3 regions of the Pantoea sp. Lu_F5_004 genome follow, and region 1 is predicted to be linked to each of the others. Evidence: predicted binding sites of a transcription regulator. Region 1 holds the regulator's gene; each other region holds the start of a gene.

Region 1 (4,862 bases):
GGTTCCACGCCAGCGATGAAATGGTGTACATCACGCTCAGATGATCGAGAATGCGCCGTACATGCTGCTCCACCACCGTGATCGGTCCCTCACTGATATTTTCCAGGTCATCCAGCAGGTTAACCTGTGAGCTTTCACCATCATATTCCAGCCGCTGCTGACACCGCTGCAGCGCGATTTCACAGGATTGCAGGTAACGCTCAGCCAGCGAGGCAGTGAGCATGGTGTGCTCCCGCGCCAGAATCGTCATAGCGTTGATATGTTCGACGATAAACTGACTGTGCGTGACCCAGAGCCGCATATCACTCAGATAGCGGGAGTTGAACGCGGGTTCCTGCATCGCCTGATTCAGTGAGTTAAACAGCGCATTGTGTGCCTGATTGACCTTCACGCGCTGATAAGCCAGTTTCTCTGGTGACTGTTCGTCACCCAGCAACAGCCGTAGCGCATCCTGATAGGTTTCCAGTGCGTCATGGGCGTTCTGCCGCAGCAGGCCGCTCTGCCACTGCGGCCACAGCCAGAGCATCCCGCCAAAAGCGATCAGACAACCCATCAGCGTATCCATGAGTCGCGGCAGCAGAAACTGCGCGCCATTCAGCGACAGCAATTGCAGCGAGTAAACCGCCGTGACCGTAAAACCAATCATCGACCAGCCATAGAACTGGCGGGTAAAGCGATAGCTGATAAAGGTAATCGCCAGCATGATCAGCAGTACCAGCGACTCTGGCACCGCCATGCGCAGCGTGGCAGCCGCGATCACCAGACCGGCAAAAGTGCCCAGCGCCCGGTGCTGAATGCGGACACGGGTAGCGCTGTAGCCGTTCTGGCTGACGAACATGATGGTCATCAGGATCCAGTAGGGTTTGGGGATGTTGAAGAACAGCGCCAGCGCGCTGCCCAGCATCAGCATCACCGCAAACCGGCCGGCAGTGCGCAGGGCCGATGAGCGGAACGAGAGATAACTGCGCAGCGCCGGTAACAGCGGCAGACGGCGCTGGCGATCAGCCATCAGATCACGCTGATAAAGGGGTTTCTGGGTGCGCAGAACCCGCGCGATGCGGTTGAAGTGGTAAAGGCAGAAGTTACCCACCGGATTGTCGGGATGCTGATGGGCGATTTTCTCCAGCGCGCCGAGCTGTTTATCCATCGCAAAGCGATCGGGTAGCTGGTGATAGAGAATGTTATCCGCCAGCACCCGCAACCGGGCCGAGATGGTTTTGGCATTCCAGCGGATCACCGCTTCGGCGTGGCTCTGTTCGACCAGTTTCTGTACCTCTTCCGGCCGATGCAGGCTGACCGAGATATGTTCCTGCAGATCCAGCGCCACCTGAAAGGCGCGCGTCAGCCGTTTATGGCTGTGATCGCGGCTTGCCGACAGCATATGCATCTGCTGATAACAGGTGTTAATCAGATCGACCACTTTCTGCTGACGGGCCAGTAGCGGCGGCAGCGCCTTTTCCGGATCGGTCAGCTGCGTCAGCAGGGTATATTTTGCGTCGCAGTAGTTAGCCAGCTCGCGGTAGATCAGGCTCAGGCTTTCGCGCATCGGCTGCTCTTTCCACAGCCAGAACCAGAACCAGTTAAACAGCCCGTACCACAGCGTGCCACCGATATAGAGCAGCGGGGGGACATAGATTGGCATGCGGCCAATCAGGCTCAGGGTAAAGATGGCGGCAATCAGGGTGCCGGGCAGCAGACGACCATGCAGCGGGCTGATCTCCCCGGTAACGCCGAGCAATAAGGGCATGGCAAACAGGATGAGCGGCAGCGGAATAGCATGCAGGGTGAGCCACTGCATCAGAAAGCTGCCGAGGGCAAACAGGCTGCCGCCAACAATCAGGCGTTTGAAGAAGCGTTTATGCGGGGTATCCAGACCGGCAATGTTGCAGCAGGCGGGCACTAATGAGAACAGCAGACCTTTTTGCAGGTCGCCAGCCAGCCAGCCCAGCGCCACTGGCAGACAGAGCACCAGCGTTTGCCGCAAGGCGTAGTTAACTTCAGGATGGTAAATAATTCGACGCCACATCGGCCCAACACAAACAATAACGGCGTGATGTTGCCATCACGCCGTGGGTGACAGGAATTAGCGGGTGCCGTAAACGACGATGGTTTTGCCGTGTGCGGAGATCAGGTTCTGATCTTCCAGCATCTTCAAAATACGGCCCACGGTTTCACGTGAACAACCAACAATCTGGCCAATTTCCTGACGAGTGATTTTAATTTGCATGCCGTCGGGATGCGTCATGGCATCTGGCTGCTTCGCCAGGTTGAGCAGGGTCTGTGCAATGCGTCCGGTTACGTCGAGGAAAGCGAGGTTACCCACTTTTTCAGACGTCACCTGCAGGCGACGCGCCATCTGCGATGAGAGTCGCATCAGGATGTCAGGGTTAACCTGAATCAGCTGACGGAATTTCTTGTAAGAAATCTCCGCCACTTCGCACGCGCTTTTCGCACGTACCCAGGCGCTGCGTTCCTGGCCTTCTTCGAACAGGCCAAGTTCACCAATAAAATCGCCCTGATTCAGGTAGGAAAGAATCATCTCTTTGCCTTCTTCATCTTTAATCAGAACCGCGACGGAACCTTTCACGATGTAGTAAAGCGTTTCTGCTTTTTCACCTTGGTGAATCAGCGTACTTTTGGATGGATACTTGTGAATATGGCAATGGGACAGGAACCATTCGAGTGTAGGGTCTGTTTGCGGTTTGCCGAGAACCATTCGCTATTATCCTCTGTTGTAATCGTGCCCAAAATACAGGGGGCAGTTTTCCCTGTCAGGCGGTGAAAGCTTCAAGCGTTTCCATTTCAGGAAATTATTCGGGCCGCATCAGGCGCAGTGCGCATCATCCTTCCCGCCTTCGTCATCGGGTGACGAAAAATATTTTCAGCACTGTTTGTAGCACAGCTTTTGCCGACTGTCTTCTGTTGTCTCGCTTCAGCTACGGGCGGATTTCTCTGGATTGCTGTTTACCAGGCGAAAGCGTACTCTGGCGACAAAACAGCGTATTCCGGAGCAAAAATCATGCAGGCAAGAGTGAAATGGGTAGAAGGGCTGACATTCCTCGGAGAATCCTCATCCGGCCATCAGATACTGATGGATGGAAATTCGGGTGATAAAGCGCCCAGCCCAATGGAGATGGTGCTGATGGCGGCGGGCGGATGCAGTGCGATTGACGTGGTATCAATTCTGCAAAAAGGCCGAAACGATGTGGCTGATTGTGAAGTAAAACTGACCTCAGAACGTCGTGAAGAGGCGCCGCGAATCTTTACGCACATCAACCTGCATTTTATCGTGAGTGGTAAAGCGCTCCAGGATAAAGCGGTATCACGCGCCGTGGATCTTTCTGCTGAAAAATATTGCTCTGTGGCCATCATGCTGGGTAAAGGCGTCAACATTACGCATAGCTATGAAGTGATTGAGCTGTAGTAGCCGCAGGGGTCATTGCAGACCTGCTAACTTCACTTCCAGTATCTGATTCAGGTTGCTTTAAGACTGTGCCTGCATCGGGAATCCGCTTTGATACTGTGCCTGCGCTGGGAACCGGGTCAGATCGGAAAGTCGCTTAAGCCAATCTCTGGCCGCTCGGCCCGCGCGATTACGCACCTCATCCCTGAGGCGCGCCCGTAGCCGGGCCAACGCGTTGCGTTGTTCAAAAACGCTCCCGGCGTTTTTATCCGGGCGGCGGGACGCTTTCCTCTTCTGACCCGGTTCCCGGCGTGTTGAACTTATCTATTGCTGCCAGATTCTTTCTGCCCAGGCGTTGTCTGTAGCGACCTTCCTGAAACCGGATGCGGTTGCCGGACGTGAAGCGAAGGGAGCATATACCTGTAGCAAAGCATCGCGGGCCAGGGATGGCGGTTTTGCGTCTTTGCGAAAGGTGTATGCTCCCTGAAGCCTGCTCAGCGGTAAGTCTTTAGCCGCAGGAAAACCAGTTTTACCATCTTTGTGAAAGACATCTGCTCTCAGAGCGGTTTTTGCTGACCTCTTACTCTATTCGCTTACCTTCCATCAGCCGCTTCACCAGCGGGCCCATAATCAACTCCATCGCCAGACCCATTTTGCCGCCAGGCACCACCAGCGTATTGATGTGCGAGATAAACGAGCCCTGCAGCATCGCCAGCAGGTAGGGGAGGTCGATATCTTCCAGCGCCTGGAAGTGGATCACCACAAAGCTCTCATCCAGTGACGGAATAGCGCGGGCAGCGAACGGGTTTGAGGTATCGACCGTCGGGACGCGCTGGAAGTTGATATGGGTGCGTGAGAACTGTGGTGTGATGAAGTTGATGTAATCTTCCATCGAGCGCACTACCGAATCCATGACCGCTTCACGTGAATGGCCGCGCTCGCCGGTGTCGCGCACCAGCTTCTGAATCCACTCCAGGTTCACAATCGGCACCACGCCAACCAGCAGATCAACCTGTTCTGCTACGTTGTGCTGCGCCGTTACCACGCCGCCGTGCAGCCCTTCGTAGAAGAGAATATCGGTGTTCTGCGGCAGCGGTTGCCACGGCGTAAAGGTGCCGGGCACCTGATTCCACGGCACCGCTTCATCGTAGGTGTGCAGATATTTACGCGACTGCCCCTGTCCGCTCTGACCATACTCTTTAAAGCTCTGCTCCAGCAGGCCAAAGTCATTGGCTTCCGGGCCGAAGTAGCTGACATGACGTCCTAAATCGCGCGCCTTACGAATCGCCATATCCATTTCAGGGCGGGTAAAACGGTGAAAACTGTCACCTTCCAGCTCCGCCGCATGAAGATCGAGCTGCTGAAAGATTTTGCGAAACGCCACGCTGGTGGTGGTGGTCCCTGCGCCGCTGGAACCAGTCACCGCGATAATGGGATGACGTGCAGACATAGAAAAGCT
Region 2 (4,862 bases), 720 kb from region 1:
TGAAAAGCGCACGGCCTATCTGCGTTATCTGATGTATGCCGGTCTGCCGCTGGCGATCTCCAGCATCTTTATCTCTGTGCAGGTAAAAGCAGCGCAGATGTTCCTGGCAGGCACGGCACCCGCGCGCGACCTCGGGCTGTTTGCGGCGGCGAATACCATTTCCGCCTCATGGATTTTTATCCCGGTGGCGCTCATCACCTCCTGCTTCACTGAAATCTTCAGGGAGCGGGGCGAGGTCGCCATTAAGCTGGCTGCGCGGCTCAATGGCTATGTTATGGCTGTTTCATTGCTGATGCTGCTGGTCATTTCGCTTTATGGCGAGCGGATCATCATTGCGTTGTACGGCCCGGAATTTACACAGTCAGGAAGTCTCATTACGTTGCTGTCGATAGCGACCAGCTTTTCGGCAATGGGGACCGTAGCGTATCGCTACATGGTCAAAGAGGGAGGATTTAACTACTTGCTGAGGAAAATCATCTGCCTGATGGTCATCAGTTTGCCGCTCTCCTGGTGGTTGATCCAGGGTCACGGCATCATGGGGGCCGCGTGGAGCGTTTTCCTTTCAGAACTTTTGTCCCTGACCGTAATGAATTACTTCTTTAAAAACGGCGTCATTCAAAAGATTCAGGTTTCCTCACTCAACTACAAAACATACAAATGAGGTCAGATATGCTCAAGTTGAAAGAAGAACTCAGAAGAAGTGTGCAGTATTTTATTAAGAAGATGCCCTGGGCTTATCAGGACCGCATCTACTACTTCCATAAGTTCAGAAAGCTGCCCAATCTGCGTCAGCCAAAAGTGTTCAACGAGAAGGTGTTGTACCGTAAGTTTATCTTCGGCGATTACCAGAACTATGGTCGTCTGTCAGATAAGTACTCGGTGCGCGAATTCATTGCTGAAAAAATCGGTAATGAATACCTGATCCCGCTGGTACACGAAACCACTGACCCGACCACGCTCAACAGCTTACCCTGCTGGAAGGGGACGGTGATCAAGCCGAACCACGCCTCCAACATGGTAGAGATTCTGCTGGAGGAGCCGGACGCACTGCGCAAGCAGCAGATCATTCATGACTGCTATCGCTGGCTGAAGACCGACTTCGCCAACGAAGCGCGTGAGATTCACTATCGCTATATCAAGCCACGTATCCTGGTTGAGAAGTACATTGGTGATGGCAAAAGCGCGCCGATTGATTACAAGTTTCATATGTTCAACAAGCGTGATGGCAAGTTCGAATATGTGCTGCAGGTGATCTACAACCGCTGCCAGCCGCTGCTGTCGATGAATTTCTACGTGAATAACCTCAATGAGGCCTATCACAAGATTCGCGATACCGGTCTGGATGTCTCACCGATTATGCCGTCACTGGAACATGCGCTCGAACTGAGCAAGAAGCTGGCCAGTGATTTCGACTACGTGCGTGTGGACTGGTATATCCATGACGAGCGGATCTACTTTGGCGAACTGACCTTCACCCCAGGTGCAGGACTGGTCACCGGATTAGATCGTGGTTTAAATCAGATGATGGGAGATATGTGGATTCAGGACCGCCGCGGAACGCAGAGCCCGGGCGTTACAGTGCAGGATGTTAATATCCCTGCCATGTTGAAGAAAATTTAAGTACACACAGCAATATAAAAAACCCCGCTAAGCGGGGTTTTTTATGCGCAAAAATCAGGGCATCGGCCAGTCAGCAGGCGCCTGGCTCATCACATCGATAAAGGCATGCTTTGAGATTTCCAGAAAGTTATGCACGTTATCCATGCTCAGGGTAATGCCCATCAGACCGGTAACAAACCAGCAGGTCATGCCTAAACCAATCCCGCCACACATAAATGCCATCACGTGACGGCTATCCTGACGAAGTTTGGTTTTCAGGGTGCTGGCAAAAAACATCATGACTGCGCTCAGCAATTCCCAACGCATAACAAGTAAACTGGCGGTTAACGTAGCCATCGGCCGGACCTCAATATCAGTAAGTATTCCTGACAATCTGCGGACATCACCGGCGGCGGAAAAGTGTGTCAGGGGGTGCTTTTTCGCCGTCAACCCAGGTTCAAAGTGTGACTTGGGTCACATTATATCACCCGATTTTAAATTTTGAACAAAATTTGACTCTGGTATGGTAGCGGCGTGAGGGAATAGTGAGAAGTAGAAGAAGAACGGCGGGGAAATCAGTCAGATGCGCCCGGGCGGGCGCATCTGAAGGGTCAACGAACCGGACAGCACTCGCCGGTCGTGCGCTGGGTGAAGCTACTGATACCGTCATTGCAGCCAAAACTCAGCAGGCGAGGGCGCTGAATCGCCTGGCGGCGCATGGTGTGGCGGTAAGCGGTAGGCGTCTGTGAAAACTGACGACGAAACACACGGGAGAAGGTCTGCTGCGAGTCATAGCCATACTGCATCGCAATATCAAACACCGGGCGCTGTGTCTGCGACAGGGCTTCTGCAGCCAGCGTCAGACGGCGCTCGCGAATATAGCCACCCAGCGTCTGTTTCGTTACCGAACGGAACATACGCTGCAGGTGCCATTTCGAATAGCCCGATTTTGCGGCAACCTCATCGATCGACAGGCTCTTATCCAGGTTCTGGTCAATCCAGTGCGTCAGGGAATGAATGATCTCTTCTTGCATCATGGCCTCATCCTTCTGGTGCTTAATAAGCGGTAATAGGAGTTTAGTGGTTTTGATGGAGAGCGAGTATAATTCCTCAAGTTAACTTGAGGTAAAGAGCCTGATGAAAAAAGAACGCAACTATCCCAAACCGGTTTTAACACCGGGTGAAGTGGCGCGCCGCAGCGGTGTGGCGGTCTCGGCGCTGCACTTCTATGAGACCAAAGGGCTGATCTCCAGCACCCGCAACAGCGGCAATCAGCGGCGATACAGCCGTGATGTGCTGCGACGCGTCGCTATTATTAAGATTGCGCAGCGCATCGGCATTCCGCTGGCGACGGTCAGTAACAGTCTTGATCACATTCCGGCGAACACGCGCATGTCAGCACCGGAGTGGGATGCGCTGACCCGGCACTGGCGCGAAGAGCTGGATAAGCGCATTGAAACCCTGACCCGCCTGCGTAATGACCTGGATGGCTGTATCGGCTGCGGCTGTTTGTCGATGCGCGACTGCCCGCTGCGCAATCCCGGCGACCGGCTGGGTCAGCAGGGCTCGGGTGCGGTGCTGCTTGATCCAGAACAGGATGATAAACATCCGGATGTGGAGTGACGTCTATACTAGGGGGAGGTCAAAACACAGGGAATCATGATGATCACCGTTCACCATCTTGAGCAATCGCGCTCGCATCGGGTGCTGTGGCTGCTGGAAGAGCTGGAAGTGCCGTACCAGATTAAACGCTATCAACGCGAACCGACCATGCTGGCCCCGGAGGCGCTGAAAAAAGTGCATCCACTGGGAAAATCACCGGTCATTACCGACGGGAACCAGGTAGTGGCAGAATCAGGTGCCATTCTCGAATACCTTGAAGAGAAATATGATCACGAGTTCCGGCTCAAAGTGAGTGATGAGGCGTCGCGGCTGCAGTGCCGCTACTGGCTGCACTATGCCGAAGGCTCGCTGATGCCGCTGCTGGTGATGAAGCTCATCTTCGGTCAGATGGGTAAAGCACCGGTGCCGTGGCTGCTGCGCCCGGTCGGGGCGGCATTCGGTAAAGGCGTGCAGAAGGCGTTCCTGGATAAACAGCTTAAGCCACACATGCAGATGATCGAACAACATCTGGCTGCAAATCCCTGGTTCGCCGGTCAGCGCTTCAGTATCGCTGATATCCAGATGAGCTTTCCGCTGCTGGCGCTTGCGCGACGTGCCGGACTGGAGCAGATGCCCGCCAGCCAGAAATGGCTGCAGACTGTGCAACAGCGTGCCGCCTGGCAGCGCGCGATCGATCAGGGCGGCGAGCTTTCGCTGCCAGGTTAATTCCCCTCCTCCACTGGCGGGTCGTGTCTCATCACGGCTGCGCCGGTGCGCATCCCCCCTGAAAATCGCGTTAACTTCAGGGCGTCAGCGTTTGACGTCGGCTTGTGCCGCGTGGCTGCTGGCGACTTAAGCCTGATCTTTATGCTGAAGAATCTCCCTCTGACAGTTGAAAATGTGCCGCTAAACGCCGGATAATCGCATGCCTTTTTATCTGGCCGCTTCTGGCGGCCAACTATCTGCGGCAAGGTAAACGTTTGCCTGCCGGGTAAAACCCGACAGTGACGCCGTCTACCCGCTTATTCCAGGGACAGCGATGGTCGCAGAGCGATCCACACAACAAAAATTTTTGAGGCTCAACTATGTCAACTGAATCACGCCCGGCCAGTGGAAAACTGGACGCCTGGTTCTCGATCTCGGCGCGCGGCAGCAGTGTGCGCCAGGAGATTCTGGCCGGACTCACCACCTTCCTGGCGATGGTCTACTCCGTCATCGTGGTGCCAGGAATGCTGGGCAAAGCCGGTTTTCCCCCCACTGCCGTGTTTGTCGCCACCTGTCTGGTTGCCAGCTTTGGTTCCATCATTATGGGCCTGTGGGCCAATCTGCCGATGGCGATTGGCTGTGCAATCTCCTTAACCGCCTTTACCGCTTTCAGCCTTGTGCTGGGCCAGCACATCAGCGTGCCGGTCGCGCTGGGCGCGGTGTTCCTGATGGGCCTGCTGTTTACCCTGATCTCGGTGACCGGCATTCGAGCCTGGATCCTGCGTAACCTGCCGATGGGCGTGGCGCACGGCACCGGCGTCGGAATTGGCCTGTTTTTGCTGCTGATTGCGGCTGACGGTGTAGGCCTGATAGTGAAAAACCCGGCACCGGGCCTGCCGGTGGCGCTGGGGCACTTCACCACCTTTCCGGTAATGATGACGCTGCTGGGACTGGCA
Region 3 (4,862 bases), 980 kb from region 1:
ATCAGATGCTCGTGGATCTGCGGTGACCCGAGGGGTGAATCCCTTGTGTTTACGCAGGAGAAGCCTTCAGTTACCATCTAAGCCCGTTTTTTCAATCAACAGAAAGCTACGCAAACTATGACTCAAGTCGCTAAAAAAATTCTGGTAACGTGCGCACTGCCTTACGCGAACGGATCAATCCATCTCGGCCACATGCTCGAGCATATCCAGGCCGACATTTGGGTGCGTTATCAGCGAATGCGTGGCAATCAGGTTTATTTCATCTGCGCCGATGATGCGCACGGCACGCCTATCATGCTGAAAGCTCAGCAGTTAGGGATTGCACCGGAGCAGATGATTGCAGAAATGAAAAGCGAACATGAAGCCGACTTTGCCGGTTTCAACGTCAGCTATGACAACTATCACTCGACCCACGGCGACGAAAATCGTGAGCTTTCGGCGCTGATTTATGGCCGTCTGAAAGAGAACGGTTTTATTAAAAACCGCACAATCTCCCAGCTTTACGATCCGGAAAAAGGGATGTTCCTGCCGGACCGTTTTGTAAAAGGCACCTGCCCGAAATGTAAATCTGCCGATCAGTATGGCGATAACTGCGAAGTGTGTGGCGCGACCTACAGCCCGACCGAGTTGATCGAGCCAAAATCGGTGGTCTCTGGCGCGACGCCGGTTCTGCGCGACTCTGAACACTTCTTCTTTGATCTGCCCTCGTTCAGCGCCATGCTGCAGGCCTGGACCCGCTCGGGTGCGCTGCAGGATCAGGTGGCGAACAAAATGCAGGAGTGGTTCGAATCGGGCCTGCAGCAGTGGGATATCTCCCGCGACGCGCCCTACTTCGGCTTTGAAATTCCGGACGCGCCAGGAAAATATTTTTATGTCTGGCTGGATGCACCTATCGGTTACATGGGCTCGTTCAAGAACCTGTGCGACAAGCGCGGCGACATCGACTTCGACGAATTCTGGCGTAAAGACTCCACGACCGAGCTCTATCATTTCATCGGTAAAGATATCGTCTACTTCCACAGCCTGTTCTGGCCAGCGATGCTGGAAGGCAGTAACTTCCGCAAGCCGAACAACCTGTTTGTGCACGGCTATGTCACCGTCAACGGTGCCAAGATGTCGAAGTCGCGCGGCACCTTTATTAAAGCCAGCACCTGGCTGCAGCATCTGGATGCGGACAGCCTGCGTTACTACTACGCGGCGAAACTCTCTTCACGTATCGACGATATCGACCTGAATCTGGAAGATTTCGTCCAGCGCGTAAACGCCGACATCGTCAACAAAGTGGTTAACCTGGCGTCACGTAATGCGGGCTTTATCACCAAACGCTTTGACGGCAAACTGGCGGCTGAGCTGGCCGATCCGGCGCTCTATCAGACCTTTGTGGACGCGTCAGAGAAGATTGGTGACGCCTGGGCCAGTCGTGAATACAGCCGTGCTATCCGTGAGATCATGGCGCTGGCTGACCTGGCGAACCGTTATGTCGATGAGCAGGCTCCGTGGGTGGTGGCGAAGCAGGAAGGCCGTGATGCCGATCTGCAGGCGATCTGCTCAATGGGCATTAACCTGTTCCGCATTCTGATGACCTGGCTGAAGCCGGTGCTGCCGTCACTGAGCGCCCGCGCAGAAGGCTTCCTGAACTGTGAGCTGAGTTGGGATGCTATCGCGCAACCGCTGCTGGACCACCAGGTTGCGCCATTCAAAGCGCTCTACAGCCGCATTGAGATGGCAAAGGTTGAAGGACTGATTGAAGCCTCGAAAGAGGATGCCGCTGCCGCCAGTGCACCGGCCGCAAGCGGCCCGCTGGCAGATTCGCCGGTAGGTGACACCATCACCATCGACGATTTCGCTAAAGTTGATATGCGCGTGGCGCTGATTGAGCAGGCGGAACTGGTTGAGGGTTCGGACAAGCTGCTGCGCCTGCAGCTCGACCTGGGCGGTGAAAAGCGTCAGATCTTCTCGGGTATCCGCGCCGCCTATCCCGATCCTTCCGTACTGGTCGGTAAAATGACCATTATCGTGGCCAACCTCGCGCCGCGTAAAATGCGCTTTGGTATCTCTGAAGGCATGGTGCTGTCAGCGGGTCCTGGCGGCAAAGATCTGTTTGTGCTGTCCGTCGACAGCGGTGCTGTACCGGGAATGCCCGTTAAGTAACACTCTGCACTCTGCGGCTTTGACCGCTTAGCGCAGTGCCGTTCTCACACCCTTCGTGCCTCATCACGGGCGCGAAGGGTTATCACTCCTCGCTCTGAATGTGCACCGCTTCCATTCCACTCCCGCCTCTGAAAATCTGTATCTGCTACTGTCACACCGCTGCATAAATGTGATCGCTAGCACGCTAAGCGGTTAATGCGTATGATGAAGCTCAGTGAAAACAGGAGCCTGCCATGCTCACCGTGCTGTCTGTCTGCGGGCGCTATCTTCGCGCCTTTATCATCATTTATCTCTGCTTATACGCCGGAATCGGCATCGCCTCGCTGCTGCCCATCAAACTGCCTGGCAGCATCCTTGGGATGTTAATTCTGTTTGCCCTGCTCGCCTCGCAGATCCTGCCTGTCAGTTGGGTTAAACCGGGCTGCCATCTGCTGATTCGCTATATGGCGCTGCTGTTTGTGCCGATCAGCGTCGGGGTAATGAGCTACACCGATATTCTGACGGCGCAGTTTGGCCCTATCGTGATCTCCTGCGTCGTCAGCACCTTCCTGGTTCTCTCTATTGTCGGCGTAAGCGCTCACCAGCTTCATAGTCGCCGCCCGGCCGGGGAGTCAGGCGATGAGTGAAATATGGTGGTCACTGCCACTGACGCTGGCGGCATTTTTTCTGGCGCGCAAACTGGCGATACGGCTGAAAATCTCGCTGCTCAATCCGCTGCTGGTGGCGATGGCGATTATTATCCCGATTCTGCTGCTGTTGCAGCTGCCCTATTCGCGCTATTTCGCGGGCAGTCAGATTCTTAATCAGCTACTGCAACCGGCTGTTGTCGCGCTGGCACTGCCGCTGTATGAGCAGATGCATCAGATCCGTGCCCGCTGGAAATCGATTATTGGCGTCTGCTTTATCGGCAGTGTGACCGCCATGACCTCTGGCACCGCTATTGCTCTGTGGATGGGTGCCACGCCTGAAATCGCCGCTACCATCGTTCCTAAATCCGTTACCACGCCCATTGCGATGGCCGTCTCCGGTTCGCTGCACGGTATTCCCGCCATCAGCGCCATCTGCGTGCTGATTGCCGGGGTACTGGGTGCGGTGTTCGGACATACTGTGCTGAATCTGCTTGGCGTGAAATCTAAGGCGGCGCGCGGACTGGCGATAGGTAACGCGTCGCACGCACTCGGCACAGCGCGCGCCGCTGAACTCGACTATCAGGAAGGGGCATTCAGCTCACTGGCGCTGGTGATCTGCGGCATCATCACCTCACTGCTGGCGCCGTTTATTTTTCCGCTGCTGCTGCACTGGTTTGGCTGAAAGTTTGCGAGAGATCTCGCAAAGTTGAAACATGCAACACAGGTTACATTGTCAGAGCGATGTGGATCACATATAAACCGGTGACTGGCACATCGCCCTGCTGAATCTAATGAGGCTCACATGCAATCCCGTTTCCTCTCTGCCTTTGAGGCATTGCCGTCAACGCTGCAAACCGCACTCGCTCCGCTGCTGGACGATCCTGGCTTTCAGGCGGTGCTGAGCGCCGACCAGGTCGCCTCACTGCAGCAACAGACGCAGATGGATGCCGATGCTCTGGCGCTGGCGCTGCTGCCCCTGGCGGCGGCCTGTGCCGTTGCTACCGTGTCGCATTTTAACGTCGGGGCTATTGCCCGTGGCGTCAGCGGCAACTGGTACTTCGGGGCCAACATGGAATTTATCGGTACGCCGTTGCAACAGACGGTTCACGCCGAGCAGAGCGCTATTACCCATGCGTGGCTGCGTGGCGAAAGTCAGCTTGAGACGATCACCGTTAACTACACACCGTGCGGTCACTGCCGTCAGTTTATGAACGAGCTGAACAGCGGTACGAACATTCGCATCAGCCTGCCACAACGCGCGATCAGCACCCTGGCCGATTATCTGCCGGATGCCTTTGGACCGCGCGATCTGGACATCACGACCTTCCTGATGGACAGCGTGGATCACGGCTATGTAGCCGAAGGCGATGAACTGGTGCAGGCCGCGGTTGCCGCTGCCAATGCCAGCCACGCGCCTTACAGCCAGTCACACGCCGGTGTTGCGCTGCTGACCGCAAACGGCGCGATTGTCACCGGGCGCTATGCGGAAAATGCCGCCTTTAACCCGAGTTTCCCGCCCCTTCAGGCGGCGCTGGTCCTGCTCAACATACAGGGTGGCGATGTTCGTCAGATAAAAAAAGCGGTATTAGCCGAAGTGGAAAATGCCACGCTAAGCCAGTTCGCCGCCACACAGGCGACACTTGAGACATTTGGTTGCGGTGAGCTGCTGCAGGTGACGCTGTACAAAGCATAACCCGCTGTCAGAGAGGCCACAGTTTTGTGAGCTTTTATGAACAAACGCTGTACTTCTGCAGGAAATTTCATAGGATCTGGCGCCAGAATTCACGTCATTACAAATTACTCTGAATAATTCAGGTTGCAGGATGGCAGCACGGTCGTAAATGTTTCTGCAGCGGTTACCCTGCCGCTGCCAGGCCTGCAGTCTGAGCTATAACGGGTAAGAAAACTGGCGCTACCTTTCCGGCGTGACGCCAGACAACACTGCAACCGGAGCATTACCGCATGGAACTCGACTACGAAAGTAAACGCCCGCTGTATATCCCTTATGCTGGCCCGATTTTGCTGGAATTTCCCCTGCTGAACAAAGGCAGCGCCTTTAGTATCGAAGAACGTAACGAATTC

Evidence for each region. The regulator CRP, encoded in region 1, controls carbon source genes, mostly activating them, when cyclic AMP is high. The targets are predictions, from matches to a motif close to ATGTGANNNNNNTCACAT.
Region 2: ACR8BN_RS17745 (YjcB family protein) is a predicted target of CRP. The motif match lies at 2,062-2,079, and genes of this name have one in related genera.
Region 3: cdd (cytidine deaminase) is a predicted target of CRP. The motif match lies at 3,517-3,534, and genes of this name have one in related genera.

Annotation. Positions count from the first base shown of each region.
Region 1 covers NZ_CP194946.1:452,801-457,662, forward strand. The annotation lists gene ACR8BN_RS02090 (YccS/YhfK family putative transporter) at 1-2,026, opposite strand, end outside; gene crp (cAMP-activated global transcriptional regulator CRP) at 2,084-2,716, opposite strand; gene ACR8BN_RS02100 (OsmC family protein) at 3,020-3,424, shown strand; gene ACR8BN_RS02105 (phosphoribulokinase) at 3,984-4,853, opposite strand.
Region 2 covers NZ_CP194946.1:3,820,753-3,825,614, reverse strand. The annotation lists gene ACR8BN_RS17755 (oligosaccharide flippase family protein) at 1-661, shown strand, start outside; gene ACR8BN_RS17750 (ATP-grasp fold amidoligase family protein) at 670-1,620, shown strand; gene ACR8BN_RS17745 (YjcB family protein) at 1,675-1,956, opposite strand; gene soxS (superoxide response transcriptional regulator SoxS) at 2,211-2,636, opposite strand; gene soxR (redox-sensitive transcriptional activator SoxR) at 2,737-3,222, shown strand; gene ACR8BN_RS17730 (glutathione S-transferase family protein) at 3,262-3,927, shown strand; gene ACR8BN_RS17725 (NCS2 family permease) at 4,287-4,862, shown strand, end outside.
Region 3 covers NZ_CP194946.1:1,434,634-1,439,495, reverse strand. The annotation lists gene metG (methionine--tRNA ligase) at 118-2,151, shown strand; gene ACR8BN_RS06685 (CidA/LrgA family protein) at 2,385-2,777, shown strand; gene ACR8BN_RS06680 (CidB/LrgB family autolysis modulator) at 2,770-3,462, shown strand; gene cdd (cytidine deaminase) at 3,583-4,473, shown strand; gene ACR8BN_RS06670 (NAD-dependent malic enzyme) at 4,743-4,862, shown strand, end outside.